Regions from separate parts of the Azospirillum aestuarii genome, predicted to be linked through region 4. Evidence: riboswitches for the same ligand, from Rfam matches in the RefSeq annotation. Region 4 holds a riboswitch; each other region holds the start of a gene.
What was found. Region 4 has a riboswitch for thiamine pyrophosphate ahead of JJL56_RS14445 (ABC transporter substrate-binding protein). Riboswitches for the same ligand answer to the same signal wherever they lie in the genome.

Region 1 (5,231 bases), on a different contig from region 4:
TCCGTTGGCCGGTGGTGTCTGTTTTTCGCTGTCCGCGCGGGCCGAAAAGCCCCGTTGGCATTATGGGTGCACGAATTGCGCAGCCCACGCAAGCATTGCGCGAAAGGCCGGAGGCCCGGGAACGGCCCGCCGGGCTGGACAAAGCGGTGTCGCACCTATATTCGGTGGGCGCCCCGGCGTGAACCCGCAGGGGCTCTCCACCAACCCGCAAACGCCGGTGCGCCATGGTCGGCCGATCGCAGGACCATGCCGTCACGCCGCATTGCCATCGTACAGGGAGGGTGCCGCCATGCACACCGACCGCCAGGAACCGGAACGTATCCAGGACGATGTGCCGCACCCGGCCGAACGCCCCGACCCGCCCCGCGAGGACGGCGAGGAGGAGCGCGCCTATGGTGTTGAGCCGGAGTTCGTGGAGGAGATCGTCGAACGTCTGCACGCCGGACGGCGCGACGATCTGCGCGCGGAACTGGACAAGCTTCATCCCGCCGACATCGCCGACCTGATCGAGCAGCTCGGCCACGACGACCGGGAGGCGCTGGTCGGCGTCCTGCGTCCCGACTTCGACGGCGAGGTGCTGAGCTATCTCAACCCCGATCTCCGCGAAGAGATCGTCGAGCTGTTCGAGCCGAAGGAACTGGCCGCCGCCGTCGCGGAGCTGGACACCGACGACGCCGTCGACGTCATCGAGGACCTGGACGAGGACACCCGGCGCGAGGTGCTGGAGAATCTGCCGGCGGCCGACCGCGCGCTGGTCCAGGAGAACCTGACCTACGACGAATACACCGCCGGCCGCCTGATGCAGCGCGATCTGGTGGCGGTGCCCCAGTTCTGGACGGTGGGCAAGACCATCGACTATGTCCGCGCCGCCACCGACGAGTTGCCGGAGGACTTCTACGACATCTTCGTTGTCGATCCGATGCACCGGGTGGTCGGCGCGGTGCCGCTGTCGCGCCTGCTGCGCCAGAAGCGGTCGGTCCGCATCGCCGATCTGGTGACGGAGGAGGTGGACACCATCCCCGCCACCATGGACCAGGAGGAGGTGGCGAACCTGTTCCGCCAATACGCCCTGGTCTCCGCTCCCGTGGTGGACGCCGGCGGGCGGCTGATCGGCGTCATCACCGTCGACGATGTGGTCCACATCATCGACGAGGAGGCCGAGGACGACATCGGCAAGCTGGGCGGCGTCGGCGACACCTCCATCTACCGCTCGGTGCTGGAAACCTCGCGCTCGCGCATTTCCTGGCTGGGGCTGAACCTGTTCACCGCCTTCGCGGCGGCGGGCGTCATTTCGCTGTTCGAGGCGACCATCGAACAGATCGTGGCGCTGGCCGTGCTGATGCCGATCACTGCCTCGATGGGTGGCAACGCCGGGACCCAGACGCTGACCGTGGCGGTGCGCGCCCTGGCGACGCGCGAGCTGTCGTCCTCCAACGCCCCCCGCGTGGTGGGTAAGGAGGTTCTGGTCGGGCTGCTCAACGGCGCCGTCTTCGCCACGCTGGTGGGGGCCATCGCCGCGACGTGGTTCGAGCCGATGATCGGTCTGGTCATCGGCTGCGCCATGGTCATCAACCTGTTCGTCGCCGGGCTGTGCGGGGTCCTGATTCCCATCGGGCTGGACCGGCTGGGCGTCGATCCGGCGGTGGCGAGTTCGGTCTTCCTGACCACCATGACCGACGTCATCGGATTTCTGTCCTTCCTGGGGCTGGCGTCGCTTTTGTTGTTGTGACCAACGAAAAGGGGCTTGCCAAAGGCGGCCCTCTTCCGGATGATCCGGGCATTGGCTGGGGTGCCGTGCGGGATGCGCTCGCGCGGCTGAGATCACACCCATCGAACCTGTCTGGATAATGCCAGCGAAGGGAGCCGCCGCATGGTATCCGCGCCCTTATTTCATTCCGATTCCGCAAAACCCACCGTCGCCGTGATCGGCGCCGGGGTGATCGGCCTGTCCATCGCCTGGAGGCTGGCCGCCGCCGGCTGCCGGGTCGAGGTCTTCGACCGTGGTGCCGCCGGCCGGGGCGCCAGCCACGCCGCGGGCGGCATGCTCGCCGCCTGTGTGGAGACCGAACCCGGCGAAGAGAGCCTTCTTCCGCTGACCCGCGCATCGCAGGACCTGTGGCCCGCCTTCGCGGCGGAACTGGAGGCCGCCTCCGGCATGGCGGTGGACCTGCGCGGCGAAGGCACGATGGTCATCGCGCTGAACGCCGACGACGCGGCCAAGGTGCGCTTCCTGCACGAGTTCCAGACCAGGCTCGGCCTGCCGGTGGAATGGCTGAGCGGGGCGGAGGTGCGGCGGCGCGAGCCCTATCTCCAGCCGGGCGTGGCCGGCGCGCTGTTCTGCGCCGGCGACCATCAGGTGGACAACCGCAAGGTTGCCGCCGCCCTGCACACCGCCGCTTTGCGGGCCGGTGCCGCGATCCATGAATATGCCGAGGTCAGCCGCATCGAGGTCCGCGGCGGCCGCGCCGTCGGCGTCCAGGTCGGCGACCGTCTGGTCGAGGCGGACCGGGTGATTCTGGCCGCCGGGGCGTGGTCGGGCTGGATCGACGGGCTGTCTCCGGCGGTGCGTCCGCCTGTGCGCCCGGTGAAGGGCCAGATGCTTTGCCTGCGCATGGACGCCCGACTGCCGCTGCTGCGCCATGTGGTGTGGACTCCCGGCACCTATCTGATCCCGCGGCTGGACGGGCGGCTGCTGGTCGGCGCCACGACGGAGGAGCGCGGCTTCGACGACCGGCTGACCGCCGGGGCCCAGTTCGCTCTGCTGGAAGGGGCGTGGCGCGCCCTGCCGGGCATCGCCGAACTGCCCATCGAGGAAGCATGGGCCGGCTTCCGCCCCGGCACCCGCGACGACGCCCCGATCCTCGGTCTCTCGGAGGTGGAGGGATTGGTCTATGCCACCGGACATCACCGCAACGGCATCCTGCTGACCCCTATCACCGCGAATTCGGTGGCGCGGCTGGTGCTGACCGGGGAGACCGATCCGGTGATCCGTCCCTTCGCGCTCGACCGCTTCCCGCAGCCAAAGGGAGCCGCGGCATGAGCGCTTGCATCCGCGTGAACGGGCGGGAGGAGGATCTCGCCGCCCCCACTGTCGCCGCCCTGCTGGCCGGGCGGGGAATCGTCGCGGGGACGCGCGGGGTCGCCGTCGCCCTGAACGGCGCCGTCCTGCCGTCCCGCCGCTGGGACGAGACGCCCCTGTCCGCGGGCGACGCCCTGGAGATCATCCGCCCCGTGCAGGGCGGCTGACCTCACGCCCGCCGGAGAGCGGGCCGCACCATCGAGGAAAAGCCCATGAACGACACGCTCACCATAGCGGGCCGTGAGTTCCGCTCGCGCCTGTTTCTCGGCACCGCCGGCTACCCGAACCAGCAGGTGATGCTGGATGCGCTGGAGGCCAGCGACAGCGACTTGGTCACGCTGGCCATCCGGCGCATCAGCCTGGACGGCTATTCGGAAAGCCTCGTCGACGTCATCGGCGACCGCGCCGGGCTGCTGCCCAACACCGCCGGCTGCCTGACCGCCAAGGAGGCGGTGCTGACCGCGCAGCTCGCCCGCGAGGCGCTGGGCGTGGACTGGATCAAGCTGGAGGTCATCGGCGACCGCGAACTGCTCTACCCCGACGTCGAGGAACTGCTGCGCGCGACCGTGGAGCTGGTGGCCGACGGTTTCACAGTTCTGCCCTATTGCAACGACGATCCGGTGACCTGCCGCAAGCTCGCCGATCTGGGCGCGGCGGCGGTGATGCCGCTGGGGGCCTTCATCGGCTCGGGGTTGGGCATCCGCAACCCGCATGCCATCGAGACGATCTGCGCGCGCAGCCCGGTGCCGGTGGTCCTGGACGCCGGAATCGGCACGGCGTCGGACGCCGCCCTGGCGATGGAGCTGGGCTGCGCCGCCGTCCTGCTGAACACCGCCGTGTCGAAGGCGCGCGATCCGGTGCGCATGGCGGCGGCGATGCGCGATGCGGTCGCGGCGGGGCGGGCGGCCCGTCTGGCCGGGCGCATGCCGAAACGCGGCTTCGCGGAGGCGTCGAGCCCGCAGCTCGGCTTGATCGGAACGTAAGGCTGGCGCAGGGTAAGGGCCGTCCGAAAACGATCAGAGAGACCCGAGACGTGCCCAAGACCTTCGAACCGCGCGATCCGGACTGGGAGGCGCGCTGCCGCGCCGGCTTCGAACGCCAGCCGATCTGCAAGACGCTGGGGATCGAGCTGACGCGGCTGGAGCCCGGCTTCTGCGAGATGCGCCTGCCGTTCCGCGCCGATCTGACGCAGCAGCACGGCTTCTTCCACGCGGGCATGGTCAGCACGCTGGCCGACAATGCCGGCGGCTACGCCGGCTACACGCTGATGCCGGCGGGCAGCGAGGTCCTGGCGGTGGAGTTCAAGGTCAACCTGATGTCGCCGGCCAAGGGCGAGGTGATGATTGCCCGCGCCCGCGTGTTGAAGCCGGGCCGCACCCTGACCGTCACCAGCGTCGAGATTTCGATGCTCGACGGCGGGGTGGAGAAGGACTGCGCCATCATGCAGCAGACCCTGTTCTGCCAGGCCCCCGCCTGACCCGCCCCAACCCCTTCCATCCGATCCAGGAGGTTCGCATGCCGCTGTCGCGTCTTTTCGGTGCCGCATTGGTCGCGGGCGCCGTCACCCTCATCCTGGCCCAGCCGGCCTTCGCCCAGAAGAAGGAGCCGCCGGCCTGCGCCGCCGTGTCCTTCCGCGCCATCGCCCCCGGCGCACCGGACGGGGAAACCGACGCCGGCCTCTACAAGTCCCGATTCGGCAAGATCGAGGTGAAGGCCGAGGTGAAGGGCGGGCAGGCCACCAACTACTACATGGTGCTGAACGGCAAGCGCATCGACGCGTCGGCCACCCCGCCCAAGGCCGCGGATTCCTGCCTGACGTCGAAGAGCGTCAAGCTGCCCTACCAGAAGCAGGCGGCGGGGGCCTGCACCGGCAACCGCTTCCGTGTGGTGATCGACCGCTCCGGCAAGCAGCCGGTGGCCCTGTTCTTCGGTCTGCACAGCGACGATTGGGCCTACTGCAGCGGCACCACGCTGGAAAAGGGCGCCTGACGAGGGCTGTAGGAAGCGAGGCAGCGCATGACCGGCACCATCGCCCATCTGTCCGCCGCGGGGCTGTTCCTGCTGCTGACGCATTTCGGCATTTCCAGCACGCCGTTGCGCGCGGCGCTGGTCGGACGACTGGGCGAGAAGCCCTATCTCGGCCTCTATTCGC
Region 2 (5,231 bases), on a different contig from region 4:
CGCCAAGGAGAGGCTGGCCGACAACGACGGCTACAGCTTCTTCAGCGCGCTTGGCGACCTGCTGGTGACCGGGCCGACCCTGACCAACGTCAACGACTTCCGGGCCGTTCTGGTCGTGTAATCGGCGGGGCGCCGCCAGCCGATTTAATATATCACTTATGGCCAGGGCGGCGCTCGCTCACGAAAATTTGTTGATGACTCCACGGATTATCCGCCACACTCACCGTCAAGGCATCACGAATACGGCGTCTGGCATGCCAACAGCATGCAACCGGGCTGCCCCGTTCGAAGGATAAAGCGAAGCGGTCGGGCACCGAACGCACCCCGCGCGCGCCAGGACAAGAACGAGATCGCGGACCATCCGGGAGGAACCATATGCGCCAAACCGGTGCGCAAAGCGCCCTGCCTGTCGGCGGGCGTTGGATGCAGTTGCTTGCCGGCGTCATCTGCATGTCGATGATCGCCAATCTCCAGTACGGGTGGACCCTCTTCGTCGAACCCATCGACGACAAACATGGCTGGGGCCGTGCGGCCATCCAGGTAGCCTTCACCATCTTCATCGTCACCGAAACATGGCTGGTGCCCGTCGAGGGCTGGTTCGTGGACCGCTTCGGCCCGCGGATCGTCGTGCTGTTCGGCTCGGTGCTTTGCGCCGCCTCCTGGGCGTTGAACGCGGTGGCCGATTCGTTGCTGCTGCTCTACGTCGCGGCGGCCATCGGCGGCATCGGGGCGGGCGCGGTCTACGGCACCTGCGTCGGCAACGCGCTGAAGTGGTTTCCCGACCGTCGCGGTCTGGCCGCCGGGATCACCGCGGCGGGCTTCGGCGCCGGCTCCGCCCTGACGGTGGTGCCCATCGCCACGATGATCGAGACCTCGGGCTACGAGGCGACCTTCATGGCCTTCGGGCTGGGCCAGGGTCTGGTCGTCTTCGCGCTCGCCTGGCTGCTGGTGGCGCCGCCCTCCGCTCCCCTCACCCGCGGCGGATACGCCGCCCCGCCCGCGCAGCGGCAGTACACGCCGAGCCAGATGGTCCGCACCCCGGTCTTCTGGGTCATGTACGCCATGTTCGTGATGGTGGCCGGCGGCGGGCTGATGGCGACGGCGCAACTCGGCCCGATCGCCCAGGATTTCGGGCTGGCCCATGCGCCGGTCAGCATCCTCGGCCTGACCCTGCCCGCCCTGACCTTCGCCCTGTCCATCGACCGGGTGCTGAACGGGCTGACGCGCCCTTTCTTCGGCTGGGTGTCCGACCACATCGGGCGCGAGAACACCATGTTCATCGCCTTCGCCATCGAGGCGGTGGGCATCGTCGCGCTCAGCCTCTACGGCCGCGACCCGGTGGCGTTCGTGCTGCTGACCGGTCTGGTCTTCTTCGCCTGGGGCGAGATCTACAGCCTGTTCCCGGCCTGCTGCGCCGACACCTTCGGATCGAAGTTCGCGGCGAGCAACGCCGGGCTGCTCTACACCGCCAAGGGCACGGCGGCGCTGCTGATCCCCTTCGCCAACATCATCGCCGACGCGACGGGAAGCTGGCACGCGGTCTTCCTGCTGGCCGCCGGGGTCAACGCGCTGGCCGCCGTGCTGGCGCTGTTCGTCCTGCGCCCGATGCGCAACCGCATGGCGGCGGAGTCGCTGGGCACGCACAGCGGCCGGAGCGTGACGGCCGAAGCGTAACGGCCATGTCCTGACGCTCTCTTCCCCTCCCCCGCCTGGGGAAGGAGCCGAAGCGAGGGGACGCCCGCGAGGGCGTCCCCTTTTCGACTCAGCCGCTACTCCGCCGCCTGTCCCTCCTCCAGGTAGATCTCTCCGCCCTTGGCGCGGAAGCTCTCCGACATCTCGGCCATGCCGGAGTTGGCGTATTCCCGCACCTCCTGCGTGATCTTCATCGAGCAGAACTTCGGCCCGCACATCGAACAGAAATGCGCGACCTTCGCCCCCTCCGCCGGCAGGGTCTGGTCGTGGAAGCGCTCCGCCGTCTCCGGGTCGAGCGACAGGTGGAACTGGTCGCGCCAGCGGAACTCGAAGCGGGCGCGCGACAGGGCGTCGTCGCGTTCCTGGGCGCCGGGATGGCCCTTGGCGAGGTCGGCGGCGTGGGCGGCGATCTTGTAGGTGACCACGCCCACCTTCACGTCGTCGCGGTCCGGCAGCCCCAGATGTTCCTTCGGCGTGACGTAGCAGAGCATCGCCGTGCCGAACCAGCCGATCATGGCGGCGCCGATGGCGCTGGTGATGTGGTCGTAGCCCGGCGCGATGTCCGTGGTCAGCGGCCCGAGCGTGTAGAAGGGCGCCTCGCCGCACAGCGCCAGCTGCTTGTCGACGTTGGCCTTGATCTTGTGCATGGGCACGTGGCCCGGCCCCTCGATCATCACCTGCACGTCGTGCTTCCAGGCGATCTTGGTCAGCTCGCCCAGCGTCTCCAGCTCGGCGAACTGGGCGGCGTCGTTGGCGTCGGCGATGGAGCCGGGGCGCAAGCCGTCACCCAGCGAGAAGGCGACGTCGTACGCCTTCATGATCTCGCAGATCTCCTCGAACCGCTCGTAGAGGAAGCTCTCGCGGTGGTGGGACAGGCACCATTTCGCCATGATCGAGCCGCCGCGCGACACGATGCCGGTGGTGCGCTTGGCGGTCAGCGGGATGTGCGCCAGACGGATGCCGGCGTGGATGGTGAAATAGTCCACCCCCTGCTCCGCCTGCTCGATCAGCGTGTCGCGGAAGATCTCCCAGGTCAGGTCCTCGGCCTTGCCGCCGACCTTCTCCAGCGCCTGATAGATCGGCACGGTGCCGATGGGGACCGGGCTGTTGCGCAGAATCCACTCGCGCGTGGTGTGGATGTTGCGGCCGGTGGACAGGTCCATCACGGTGTCCGCCCCCCAGCGGGTCGACCAGACCATCTTGTCGACCTCCTCCCCCACCGAGGAGGCGACGGCGGAGTTGCCGATGTTCGCGTTGATCTTGGTGAGGAAGTTGCGGCCGATGATCATCGGCTCCGATTCGGGGTGGTTGATGTTGGCCGGGATGATCGCCCGCCCGCGCGCCACCTCGTCGCGGACGAACTCCGGCGTCACGTGATCGGGGATGGAGGCGCCGAAATCGTCACCGTCCCTCGCCGCCGCCTCGGCCAGCCGCTGGCGGCCCAGATTCTCGCGGACGGCGATGTACTCCATCTCCGGCGTGACGATGCCGGCGCGGGCATAGGCCATCTGTGTGACCGCCCGGCCCGGCTTGCCGCGCAGCGGACGGCGCCCGGCGCGGTCGAAGACGGGCACGGCGCGCGCCTCGCCGACGCGCAGCCCGTCGTCCTCCGGACGGACCTCGCGGCCCTCGTAGACCTCCACGTCGCCGCGCGCCTCGATCCAGGAACGGCGCAGCTCCGCCAGACCGCGGCGGATGTCGGTCTGCACGGCGGGGTCGCTGTAAGGGCCGGAGGTGTCGTAGACGCGCACCGGCGGCTCACCGCCGCCGACATGGATGTCGCGCATGGCCACGCGCAGATCGGGGAAGCGCTCCCCCGCCACATGGACCTTGCTGGACGACGGCAGCGGGCCGGTCGTCACGGTGAAAGGGTCGGACGGCGTGGCGTCCTTTGGGGCGGGGGGAAGAGAGTCGGGCATCTGCTTGGATCTCCATCGCACATAGGATCGTTGGAGATCCGGGTGTGACGGAGCGGCAGAACGGACGACCGGAGCGGTCCCCATAATAGGGGTGCGCAATGGGGATGCGCGTGACCGTGGTCCATTTGTTCCTGTCCCTACGCCGGTACGACCCGGATCAGGTTCAAAGGGTTCGGCGCCTTACGGCATCATCTCAGCCCCGTGCTATGGGGCTCCCCTTGGAACGTCGCCATGCTGAACGATCCGCCCCACCCGCGTCAACGCCCATTCGCGGCGAATCCCGCCTCATCAATGCAATTGACGCGATTCTGGTATCCATTATCTGGTATACAAAATCCTATTGCGCAGCCTGAGCCGGCACACTATGCTGCACCACAACAAGAAACAAAGCCCCTCCCGAGTGCCCGGAGCCCGTCCCATGCTCGAATCCCAGATGATCGCCTTCGTCGCCCTGGCCGGCCTTATGGGCCACGGCCTGACCCTGCTGATGCGGGAGGACGACGAGTGGAATTCCGATCCGCAGGACGAGCAGCCGGACGGCCTCTGGTCGTCGGACCGCTTCAACCAGTCCGGCGAAGGCCACAACCGCCCCTTCTTCCTGGAATGAAGAAAGGCCGCCGCGCGGGGTGCGCGCGGCGGCCTTTATCCGAGGCATGGAACCGAAAGTGTGCGGACCGATCAGTGGCCGGTCTGCACCGCCAGCCCCCCCGTACCCTGCTGGGCGGCGAGTTCGGCGTTTCGGGCATGGTGCCGGCGCAGCATTGGCCGCAGGACCGCGATGGCGCAGAAGGCCGCGATGAGGTCCATGGTGGCGCAGATGTAGAGCACGGTCGCCCAGGTGCCGGTGGCTTCCATCAGCAGGTTGCCCAGCGGGACCAGCAGCGCCGCGACGCCCTTGGCGCAGTACAGCACGCCATAGATCTTCGCCGCGTGCTTGGTGCCGAAGGTGTCCGCCGAGGTCGCGCTGAACAGGCTGTACACTTCGCCCCAGGCCAGGAACACCATGCCCGACAGGATCAGGAACATGATCGGGTCGTGGCCGAAGCGGCTGAGCATCAGGATGCCGATGCCTTCGAAGGTGAAGGCGATGAACATCGTCGCTTCACGGCCGATGTGGTCGGAGATGAAGCCGAACAGCGGACGGGAGATGCCGTTCATCACGCGGTCGAGCATCAGCGCGAAGGGCAGAGCCGCCATGGTGATGCCGAACAGGCTGATCGGGGCTTCCTTCACGCCCAGATCGTGGGCGATCACGCCGAGCTGAGCCACCGCCATCAGACCGCCCGACACGGTGCAGATGAACATGAGCATCATGACCCAGAACACCGGCGTCTGCAGCGCTTCCTTCAGCGTGTAGTCACGGCGGGACTGCAGGACCTTGGTCGAGGCCTTGACCTGATCCTTTTGCGGAGCGCGCAGGAAGAAGGCGGCGCAGAAGATAATCGTGCCCTGCACCAGGCCGAACCAGAAGAAGGCCGACTGATAGCCCGACGAGTGGATCATGTTGGCGATCGGCAGGATGGTCAGGGCCGAGCCGGCGCCGTAACCGCCCGCGGTCAGGCCGACGGCGAGGCCGCGCTTGTCCGGGAACCACTTGAGGGCGCTGTTGACGCAGGTGGC
Region 3 (5,231 bases), on a different contig from region 4:
CAGCAGGGTCGTCTTGCCGCAACCGCTGCGCCCGACCAGCGCGTGGAACTCGCCCTCCCCGATGGTCCAGTCGATGCGGTCCAGGATGGTGCCGCCGCTCGGGACGCCGTAGCCGGCCTGTTCGATGCTGACGAAGCTCATGGCCGGGCGCCTCAATCCGTGTAGGGGGCGAAGGTGTCCGCCGCCCGTTCCGCCGAGCCTTCGATCTCGGTCATGGTCACGAGGTCCAGCAGGTTGAACCGCCCGTCATGGTGCCAGCCCGCCTCTGGCGCGGTCATCCGCCCCAGCGCGCAGAGGCGCGTCACCCCGACCGCCCCCAGCGCCCCGGCCAACGCGAACAGCTCCTCCGGTGCGGCGGCGATGCCCACGGTCTGGAGGAAGGCGCGGTGGGGCGCCAGCCCCGGCACCGCCTCGGCCAGCCGGTCCACCGCCACCACCGTCACCGTGCGGTTCAGCCCGCAAGGGCTCAGGCCGTCCGCCGCGTCGGTGTAGGCGACCGCCCAGCTTCCCGCCGGATCGCCCAGCAGGGCGCGGCTGGGGTCGGCAAAGCCCTTCGTCTCCTCCGCGTTGCGCCAGGACGCGACGCTGCCCGCCTCGCCCATCGACAGGGGGCGGCGCGGGAACTTGCTGCCGAGGGCGTCCAGTTCGTGCGCCAGATAGCCGGCGAACTCGCGCGGCGACACCCGCCCGCCGCGCTCCACGAACACGGTCTGCGGCGAGTAGCAGCCCTGCTGGTCGTAGCGCGCCACGTCGTAGGCCGCCTGCCGCGCCACCGCCCCCGCCTTCCCGGCGTCGAGCGCGGAGCGGGCGACCATGCCGAAACTGATCTTGTGCCCGTAGGGCAGGAAGCGCGTGGTGATCGGCACCCGCGCCCGGATGGCCTCCAGCGCGTCGTTTCCGCCATAGGCGACCACCGTGTCGGCGCGGGTCAGCCACGCCCGTTCCGCCGCCGCGTCGCCACCCTTCCACCAGACGATGGCGATGCAGTCGGCCAGTTCCGGGTCGATCTCCGCCAGGATCTGGGCGAACCATCCGGCGAACAGCGGCTCGGCGCTCGGCAGCTTGCCGACCGTGCCGGCCTTCACCAGCAGGCCAGAGATCAGGCTCCACAACGGCAGGCCCGGCACGTTGCCCGCCCAGACATGCAGCAGAAGCTCCGGCCCGAAGGCGCGGGCGAAGCCGCCCTTGGGCATCGGCTGGAAATCGTCGAGCACCGCCGGGTTGGCGAAATCCTCCGCGACGAATTTCCGCAGCTCCGGCCCGCGGAAGGTCTTCAGATAGCCGGTCAGCCCCAACCGGACCATCTCGGCGTCGTAGCCGGTGACCAGCGGCAGCAGCCGTTCCGCCTTCCGCCGCCACGGGTCGTCGCGGTCGAGCAGCCGGGCGACGGCGCGGTCGATGGTGGCGGCGATCTCCGCGACGGTGCGGCTTCTCAAGTAAGTCCGCGCGTTGGTCCGCACCCGCGTTGCCAATTCAGCGATCTGCGCCTCGCTCAGCACCGGCACCGCCACGTCGAGCGTCTCGGCGCCGCGCCGGAAGGTCAGCGTCCGCCAGTCCACCGCGTCGGCGGACAGCCCCGGCAGATGCCCGGCCCGCTCCATCAAGTCGCCCGCGCCGCTTTGAGGAAGTCCTCGACCGCCATGGAGCAGCCCTTGGCATCCGCCCCGTCGGCCCGGCCGAGAAGCTGGAAGCCGCCGTCCACCTCAACCCCGGCGTCCTCGGTCAGGATGGCCGACGCGCAGTTGAAATGGGCCAGATCGTGATGGACCAGCACGCCGACGCTGCCGCGCGGCACCTCCTGCCCGGTCAGCGGGTTGATGACCCGGCTGCGTATCCAGTGCGGTCCGGACTTCACCGACGGGCACACCTCGTTGCCGTCGTCGTAGAACTGGGTGCTCAGCTCCGTCATGCCGTACATGTTGATGCACAGGCGGCGCGGCACGCCGAAGGTCGCGGACAGGCGGCCGTAGAACTCCTCCGCCGCCATCTCCCGCGACTGGCCCTTGAAGCCGCCGGTGTCGAGGATGCGGCTGCCCGCCGGCAGGGCGAAGCTCCGCCCCTGCTCGGCCAGCGCGTCCATCAGATGCACGACGCTGAAGCTCGCCCCCAGCAGGGCATAGGGTTCGCCGGTCGCCTCCGCCCGCGACAGCGCCTCGATGGCCCCGTCCACGTCCAGCCCGGCGTCGGACACGAAGTAGCGGCTCTCCGCCATCCCGAATTCGCTCTTGGCCAGCGCCAGATAATGGGCGAGCGAGGAGTTGGGCATTGCCTGCTCGGTCGGGAACAGGATGCCCATGCGCAGCCGGTCATAGCCCGCCATGAAACGGCGGCGGAAATTGACGGTCATGGAGCGGTCGTAGACCGCCAGCGTCGGATGGTGGCTCTTGCCCCGCACGCCCTTGGTCGTGCCGCTGGTCATGAAGACGTGCGGGCATTCCTCCGGCGGCCGTCCACTCAGCGTCAGGTCCTTGAAGGCGCTGATCGGCACGGCGGGCACGTCGCGCCAGCTCTTCACCGTGCGCAGGGTGCGCGCCCGCTGGGTGGCGAAGCGGCGGTAGGGGGCGTTGGTCTCGAACTGGTGGGCGAAGACGGCCAGCGCCATGCGGTTGAACGCCTCCTCGTCCGCCTCTCCGGCGGCGATGAAGGCCAGCAGCTCTTCGACAAGTCGGGCTTCGGTCACGTCCGCACACCTTTTGCAACGCCAACAAACTGTTGCCGGAGCAAGCGGTGTCTGGATGGAATGGGGGTACGCCGTGCCGCCCTTCAGTCCCGTCCCTACGCCGGTATGACCCGGATCAGGTTCGATGGGTCACCGCGTTGTCCGGATGAAAGCGCCGGACCGGCGGAGTCTCAGCCTCCTAGCGAGGCCCCCCAGGGAACATTCGCAAGCTAAGGGACCGGCCCCCGCCCGTCAAGGATGACCGGCGCTCCGCCCGTGGCAGCCCCACAACCGCCGTGATACGATCCGCGCCCGCGGGCGGCTGACGCCGGCGGCAGAATGGGGAACGGCATGGTGAGGATCGAGGACTGCACGCTGGTGTTCGCCGACACGGCGAACCACGCCCTGGTCGAGATGGCTATCCGGGACAGCATCGCCGCCTGCCGCTTCTCCAGGGTGCTGCTGCTCTCCGACCGCGATCCGAAGATCCCCGGCGTCGATTTCCACCGCATCGCCCCGATCCACGACATCGACGACTATTCGGACACGATCAACGTCCGCCTGCGCCGGCTCGTGACGACGGGCCATGTCCTGATCGCCCAGTGGGACGGCTTCGTCGCCGATCCGCAGGCCTGGACGGAGGAGTTCCGCGCCTTCGACTACATCGGCGCCCGCTGGGGCTGGTACGAGGACGGCATGACGGTGGGGAACGGTGGCTTCTCCCTGCGCTCCGCCGCCCTGCTCGACCGGCTGCGCGACCTGCCCTTCGAAGCCGGCATCCCCGAGGACCACGTGATTTGCCGGACCGAGCGCCCGGCGCTGGAAAAGGCCGGCATCCGCTTCGCCCCGGAGGCCATGGCCGACCGCTTCGCCTTCGAACGGACACCGGTGCCGAGACCGGCCTTCGGCTTCCACGGCCTGTTCAACTTCGGCAAAGTGCTGGGGGACCGCGCGCTGGAGGAACGGATCGAGGTCATGGACGGCCCGCTTCTGGACCGGCGGGAATACACAGACCTGATGACCAGCCTCGCGCTGTCCGGACGCAAGGCTCCCTTCGCCTCCATGGTCCGCAAGCTGGTGGCACGGCGGGACGAGACATTCCTGCGGTCCCAGATCACCGAATGGACGACCGGCGTGCAGCGGGACTATGTGCTGGCCCTGGCCGATGCCGTGCAGACGACGGCGGGGCCGGGGTCGCGCTGGCCGGCGGTGGCGTCACCGCAGCGCCGCCAGCCGAAGATCTACGACTGCTTCACCTTCCACAACGAGCTCGACCTTCTGGAGCTGCGCTTCCGCGAGCTGTACGACACGGTCGACCAGTTCGTGATCGTCGAGGCCAAGCAGACGTTCACCGGCGCGCCGAAGCCGCTGCACTTCATGGAGGAGCGCGACCGCTTCCTGCCTTTCCTGGACAAGGTGAAGCTGATCGTCGCCCCGGATTTCCCGGAGACCGACAATCCCTGGGTGCGCGAGCGGGCGCAGCGCAACGCCATCGCGCTCGGGCTGGACAAGGTGGAGTCGGACGACCTCGTCGTCGTCTCCGACGTGGACGAGATCTTGCGCGCCCGCTCGGTCGCGTCGCTGCGCGACAGCCCGGCGATGATCGCGGGGTTCCGCGTGCCGCTGTTCTACTTCAAGGTCAATTTCATGAACGTGGAGGGCGAGAACTTCTCGGTCTTCCCCGTCGCCGTCCGCGGGCTGATGGCCCGGATGACCACGCCGCAACAGATCCGCGAAAGCCGCGGCACGCTGGACCGCTACACCCCCGAGACCCGGCCCGCCTACGTGGACATCCTGCCCCACGCGGGCTGGCATTTTTCCTACATCGGCGACGACGCCGCCATCCGGCACAAGATCCGGAGCTTCTCGCACCAGGAGCTGAACCGCGAGGACATCCTCGACGGCATCGACGTGCCCCGCTTCCTGGCGGAAGGCAGCGACCTCTTCAACCGCCCCGGTTACCGTTGGCATTCCGTGGAGCTGAACGACTATTTCCCGGCGAACCTCCTGGGCGAACGCGAACGCTGGGCGGACTTCATCGCCGAGGAGGTCGGCGGCCGGGTCACCTGGAAGTAAGAGTCCCCTACAAGACGGCCCCTACACCTCCCGCCGCAGCAGCGACAGGGCGGCCATCGCCATGACCTGTGCGGCATGGACCATGTCGTCGATGTCCACATACTCGTCCGGCTGGTGGGCGAGATCGAGGATGCCGGGGCCGTAGGCGATGCAGTCCTTCAGATGCCCGACCCGCGCGATGTGCTTCTGGTCGTAGGTGCCGGGGGACACCACCTGCGCCGCCGGGCGGCCCAGCACCGTCTCGATGGCCGCCCCCACCGCCCGCACCACCGGCGCGTCGGCGTCGGTCAGGGTGGGCAGAAAGGCCAGAACCTCGCGCAGCTCGTAATCGAAGCCGGGGCGCTCGCGGCGCAGATCCTCCAGGATGCCGACGATCTCCGCCCGCACCTCCTCCGGGTCCTCCTCGATCAGATACCGGCGGTCGATGACCATGCGGCAGCGGTCGGGCACCATCGGGCTCGGCAGTCCGCCATGGTCCTCCGGCTGGCCGCCATGG
Region 4 (5,231 bases):
GGTGCCCAGCGCGAAGGTGATCAGGATCATCGCCGTCACCGGCACGCCGCAGGCCCGCGCCATCTCCGGGTCCTGCGCCGTGGCGCGCAGGCGGCGGCCGAGCTGGGTCCGCCCGAACAGCCATTGCTGCCCGGCGATCAGCAGCGCCGCGACGGCGATGATGGCCAGCGACTGCTCCGCCACCACCAGCCCGCCGAGGTCGAGCGTCCCTCCGCCCAGCAGCGGCGGTGCCGCCCGCGGCTCCGGACCGAACAGGACGGAGGCGCCGTTCTGCAGGATGATGCCCGCCGCGATGGTGCTGATGAAGACCGCCACCGGCGGGCGGCGGCGCAGCGGCAGATAGGCCGCCGCCGCCAGCAGCAGCCCCAGCCCGGCCATCAGCACCAGAACCACCGGCAGCAGGAGCAATCCGGGCAGCGGCAGATACCCCGGCAGATGCGGCGCCAGCGCCACGCCGAGCAGCCCGCCGGCCATCACGAGGTCGCCCTGCGCGAAATTCACCGCCGCGGTGGCGTTCAGCACCAGCACGAAGCCCAGCGCGACCAGCGCATAGGCCGCACCCAGGGCCAAGCCGTTGACGAGAAGTTGCAGGGTGATCAAGACCCCCTCACCTCACCACGCCGGTCACATTGTCGTACCGTTTGGCAATCGCCGGCACGCGCGAAGCGCCGTCGTAGCAGACGATCACGGCGGAGTGCGCCATGTTGCCCTTGCCGTCCGAGCGGTAGGTCATGGCGAGGCCCTGATGGGTCCCGGCGGACAGGGCCTTGCGCACCGCCTCCGCGTTCCCCGCGCCGGCCTGCACCGCCGCCAGCACCATGCGGATGCCGTCATACTGGCCGAGCGCGAAGGCGTCCGGCTCCGCGTTGAAGGCGGCGCGGTAGGCGGCGGTGAAGGCCTCCACCTCCGGGCTGCCGCCGGAGATCGGCGAGGCCGCCGTCTCGGCGCAGACGCCCTTCAGCTCGGCCGGTTCCAGCAGCGCCGCCGTGCTCGGCTGGTGCATGGCCGACCCGGCGACGATGGGCACCGCCACCCCGTTGGCAGCCGCCTGCCGGATGAACAGGGCGGTCGGGCCGGAATGCAGATGCAGCACCAGCACGTCGGGCTTGGCCGCCAGCGCCTTGGTCAGAACGGGCAGCAGATCCTTGGCGGCAGGGTCCACCCCCTCCTCGAACACCGGCTCGACGCCCAACGTCTTGAAGGCCTGCTCCAGATGAGCCTTGCCGCTCTGCCCGTAGGCGGTCGTCTGGTAGATCACCGCCGGGCGCTTCTTCCCCAATTCCTCCGTCACGTAGCGGGCGTGGGCCTCCTTGGTCACGGCGTCGCCGGGGAAGAAGCGGAAGACCCAGGGGTTGCCCTGCTCGGTGATGCTCGCCGTGCCCGACACGGTGACCAGCGGAATGCCGTAATCCTGGGCCAGCGGCAGCATCGCCAGCATCTGCGTGCCCAGCATGCTGGCCGCCACCGCCGTGACCGTGCCGCCCGCCGCGCGCTCCAGCGCCGTGACGGCGGCCTCCGGCGAGGTGCCGGTGTCGATCACTTCCGAGCGCACCGCGACATCCGCGGGTGCGTCCTTCAGCGCCAGGACGGCGCCGTTGCGCTGGCTCGTCCCCTCCAGCGACAGGAAGCCGGTCAGCGGCACCAGAACGGGGACCGAGGCCTCGCCCGCCCGCGCCACGCCCGGCAGGAGCGTCGCCGAGAAAACCGCCGAAAAGGCCGTTGCCGAGAGGATGGAAAGGAAGCGCCGCATGAATGTGTCTCCTCCTGCCCGGCGAAGAACCGCGCGAGGACGAGGAGGCCAGGGGTGTAGCGGCGGCACAGCCTCGAACGCTTGGCTCCCTTCGCTGGCATGACCCAGATCAGGTTCGATGGGTGTGGTCTCAGCCCGCCTTGCGGCAGGCACCCCAGCCGTTCGTGTGCACAGTGTGAGCCCCGCGCCCGGCTGTCAAGCGGCGGCCCGGCGCGTTTTCACAATTTCGCAACGCAACAGACACCGGAAAGTCGTGCTTCCCGTGGTTCCTTCCGCCGCCCCCGGCCCGCCCCGGACCGTGGCCCCAACCGGAAAGTCGTCACGAAGCATGCGGCCCATCCCGTCGCACAGCACCGTCACCCTTCACCCCTTCGCCACCGCGCAGGGCGGATGCGGGCTGCGCGCCGTCCTGTCGGGACGGATCGACCACGCCGCCCTGTCCGGCTTGACGCCCCTGCTCCGCCGTGTCGCGGACGCCCCGGCGCTGACCGTGCGCGTCGATCTGGGACGGGTGGACTTCCTCGATTCCTGCGGCATCGGCATTCTGCTGGCGCTCCGCAACGCGGTGCTCGACCGCAGAGGCGCCATCGCTTTCGAGAAGCATCCGCCGCGAATCCGCCGCGTGCTGGAGCGCAGCCGGATCATCGCGCTGACGGAAGCCCCGCCCTTCATGGATAGCGGCCTGGCGATCCCCGTCGCCGCCTGAACGGCACCCCGTCAGCCGCCGCGGCGCAGCGTTTCCCGGTACAGGATGTAGAGCCCGCTGGCGATGATGATCCCCGCCCCGGCCAGCACGGTGGGGGTCGGCACGTCGCCGAAGACCAGGAAGCCGAGCAGGGTCGCCCAGATCATCCCCGTGTACTCGAAGGGCGCCACCACCGCGGCGCGGCCCAGGCGGAAGGCCTGGGTCATCAGCACCTGCGCCGCCCCGCCCAGCGTGCCGACCAGAAGCATCAGTCCCAGGTCGAACCCGCCCGGCTGCACCCAGTCGGGGATCGCCGCCACACCGCTCACCACCGTGGTGGTCAGCAGCAGATAGACGACGATGGCCGTGTTGCTCTCCGTCCGCGACAGGCCGCGCACCGCGATCATCGCCAGCGCGTAGAAGAAGGCCGCGGCCACGCCGACGAAAATCGGCAGGAGCGGCGCGTCAGCCTCCGGGCGGGCCATCACCACCACCCCGCCAAAGCCGACCAGCACCGCCGCCCAGCGCCGCCAGCCCACCGGCTCGCCGAGCAGCGGCATGGACAGCGCCGTGATGAACAGCGGCCCGGCGAAGCTCAGCACATAGACCTCGGCCAGCGGCAGATGCTTGAAGGCGTAGAAGAAGCAGCCCATCGACAGCAGCCCGGCCAGCGAGCGGAAGACGTGGGCGAAGGGCCGCCGCGTGCGCATCCCGCCCCAGCCGCCGCGCGCCAGCGAAATGCCGCCGACCAGGACCAGCGCCACAAGCGAGCGCGCGAACATGAGCTGCGCCACCGGATAGCCGCCGCTCAGATATTTGATGAGCGTGTCCATGCCCGCGAACAGGAAGATGGCCAGCAGGAAGCAGCCGATGGCGCGGCGGGTGTCATCGTTGTGTTCGGCGGCGGGCAGAGCGGCGGCTTGGGTCATGATTGCACAGTATCTGAGCAACCCGGACCCTGCCCAGTGCCGCAACCGCAGATCTGGCCCGCGCGGCGGCACCCGGTGGAACGCCCACGTTTCACGCTTCGTCAATCGATGGTCCGGCGTTTGGCGAAGCGAACCCGGCCTTTCACGGATCGGCGCTGGCCCCGTCCGGTGCCTTGGACAGTCTTGCGGACATCCCCATCACCGCAAAGGTCTGCCATGCTCCTGCCGAAACCGATACCCCCTTCGATCCGCATCCTCGTCGGCTTCTCGCCCTGGATCGCCTTCGGACTTCTCCAGCCGGCGGGCCATTCGGCGGCCGCGCTGGCGGCGCTGCTGCTCAGCCTGACGCTCTGTGCGCATGACTGGCGGGGCGGTTCGCTGAAGGCGCCGGAACTGGTGGCCGCCGTCTTCTTCGCCCTGCTGCTCCTCATCGGACCGCTGGAGAGCATGGGGGTGACCGTCCATCTCGCGCTGGCCGGCATGGCCTTCGCCTCGATCGCGCTGGGCCGTCCCTTCACCCTGCCCTACGCCCGCGAGACGACACCACCCGGCCTGTGGCACCTGCCGCAGTTCGTCGCCGTCAACAAGGCGATCACCGCGCTGTGGGGATTGGTCTTCCTGGCCGGCGCCGCCGGCTTCGCCGTGGCGACGGAGGTCGGCATCGTCACCTCCGCCCTCGCCGCCCTGGCCGGCCTGCTGGGGAATCGCCGATTGCCGGACTGGCTGGTCAACCGGGCCGTCGCCCGCCGGCTGGCCGAGCGAGAGCCTCACCGCTGGCCGGCGCCCGCCGTCCTTGGACAAAAGGACGGCGTTGTCGTCGTGGGCGCCGGCATCGGCGGGCTGACCGCGGCGGCCCTGCTGGCGGAGGCCGGAGTCCGCGTCACCGTTCTGGAGGCGCACGACCGTCCGGGCGGCTTTTGCTCCTCCTGGGACCGCAGGGTGCGGCTGCGTGACGGGACGGTGGGGCGTTTCACCTTCGACGCCGGGGTGCACGACGTCAGCGGCACCCATCCGGATGGCCCGGTCGGGCATCTGCTGCGCACGGTCGGCGTGGCGGACCGCGTGCGCTGGCAGCCGGTGAGCCGCGGCATCGTCCGGAACGGTGCCCTTCAGCCGTTGCCCGGCGACGCCGCGGGGCTGGCCGCTCTGATCGCGCGGGAGCATCCCGGCAGCGCCGCCGGGGCCGCCGCCTTTCTGGAGGAGATGCGCGGGGTTTACCGCGACCTCTACCGCGGCTGCGCCGAGACCGGCCTTCCCCACATCCCGCGCAGCGTCGCGGCGATGCGCGCCTATCCGCTGGAGTGCCCGCAGGCCTTCCGCTGGCAGGACCGCGGCTTCTTGGAGATGCTGGAGCATTACGTGCCCGACCCCGGAGCCCGCGCCCTGCTGTCCAGCCTGACCGGCTACCTGTCCGACCGGCCGGAGCGGCTGGGCGCCACCCAGATGGCGCCGATCTTCGGCTACTTTTTCGACGGCGGCGCCTATCCGGAGGGCGGATCGCAGCGGCTTGCCGACGCTCTGGTCGAGGCGATCCATGCGAAGGGCGGCGAGGTCCGGCTGCGCACCTCCGTCCGCCGCATCCTGGTCGATGACGGCCGGGCCGCCGGGGTGGAAACCATGGACGGGGAGCGCATCGCCGCCGCCGCGGTGATTTCCAACGCCGACGCCCGGCGGACCCTGCTGGAACTGGTGGGGGAAGAGCATCTGCCCGCCGGTCGCGCGGACCAATATCGCGCGCTATGCCCCTCGACCTCCGCCTTCCTGGTCACGCTGGCGCTGGACTTCCGTCCCGAGCTGCCCGCCATGACTTTTCTGAGGGATGCAGGGATGGCACTGGCCCTTCCCTCCGCCCACGATGCCACCCTGG

Region 1: another riboswitch for thiamine pyrophosphate. It lies ahead of thiO (glycine oxidase ThiO); the one in region 4 lies ahead of JJL56_RS14445 (ABC transporter substrate-binding protein).
Region 2: another riboswitch for thiamine pyrophosphate. It lies ahead of thiC (phosphomethylpyrimidine synthase ThiC); the one in region 4 lies ahead of JJL56_RS14445 (ABC transporter substrate-binding protein).
Region 3: another riboswitch for thiamine pyrophosphate. It lies ahead of JJL56_RS16210 (LuxE/PaaK family acyltransferase); the one in region 4 lies ahead of JJL56_RS14445 (ABC transporter substrate-binding protein).

Annotation. Positions count from the first base shown of each region.
Region 1 covers NZ_JAEPIV010000021.1:10,929-16,159, forward strand. Annotated here, with positions in the region: gene mgtE (magnesium transporter) at 290-1,729, shown strand; TPP riboswitch at 1,776-1,879, shown strand; gene thiO (glycine oxidase ThiO) at 1,922-3,040, shown strand; gene thiS (sulfur carrier protein ThiS) at 3,037-3,246, shown strand; gene thiG (thiazole synthase) at 3,292-4,062, shown strand; gene JJL56_RS25045 (PaaI family thioesterase) at 4,113-4,556, shown strand; gene JJL56_RS25050 (hypothetical protein) at 4,595-5,068, shown strand; gene JJL56_RS25055 (NnrU family protein) at 5,096-5,231, shown strand, end outside.
Region 2 covers NZ_JAEPIV010000009.1:6,945-12,175, reverse strand. Annotated here, with positions in the region: gene JJL56_RS16855 (glycerate kinase type-2 family protein) at 1-121, shown strand, start outside; gene oxlT (oxalate/formate MFS antiporter) at 376-1,674, shown strand; gene thiC (phosphomethylpyrimidine synthase ThiC) at 1,770-3,611, opposite strand; TPP riboswitch at 3,728-3,840, opposite strand; gene JJL56_RS16840 (hypothetical protein) at 4,030-4,218, shown strand; partial or broken gene oxlT (oxalate/formate MFS antiporter) at 4,290-5,231, opposite strand, start outside.
Region 3 covers NZ_JAEPIV010000008.1:84,295-89,525, reverse strand. Annotated here, with positions in the region: gene JJL56_RS16220 (ABC transporter ATP-binding protein) at 1-141, opposite strand, end outside; gene JJL56_RS16215 (acyl-CoA reductase) at 153-1,601, opposite strand; gene JJL56_RS16210 (LuxE/PaaK family acyltransferase) at 1,601-2,680, opposite strand; TPP riboswitch at 2,755-2,884, opposite strand; gene JJL56_RS16205 (DUF5672 family protein) at 3,011-4,735, shown strand; gene JJL56_RS16200 (acetylornithine deacetylase/succinyl-diaminopimelate desuccinylase family protein) at 4,757-5,231, opposite strand, start outside.
Region 4 covers NZ_JAEPIV010000006.1:170,060-175,290, forward strand. Annotated here, with positions in the region: gene JJL56_RS14440 (branched-chain amino acid ABC transporter permease) at 1-600, opposite strand, end outside; gene JJL56_RS14445 (ABC transporter substrate-binding protein) at 608-1,750, opposite strand; TPP riboswitch at 1,820-1,917, opposite strand; gene JJL56_RS14450 (STAS domain-containing protein) at 2,079-2,456, shown strand; gene JJL56_RS14455 (DMT family transporter) at 2,468-3,364, opposite strand; gene JJL56_RS14460 (phytoene desaturase family protein) at 3,581-5,231, shown strand, end outside.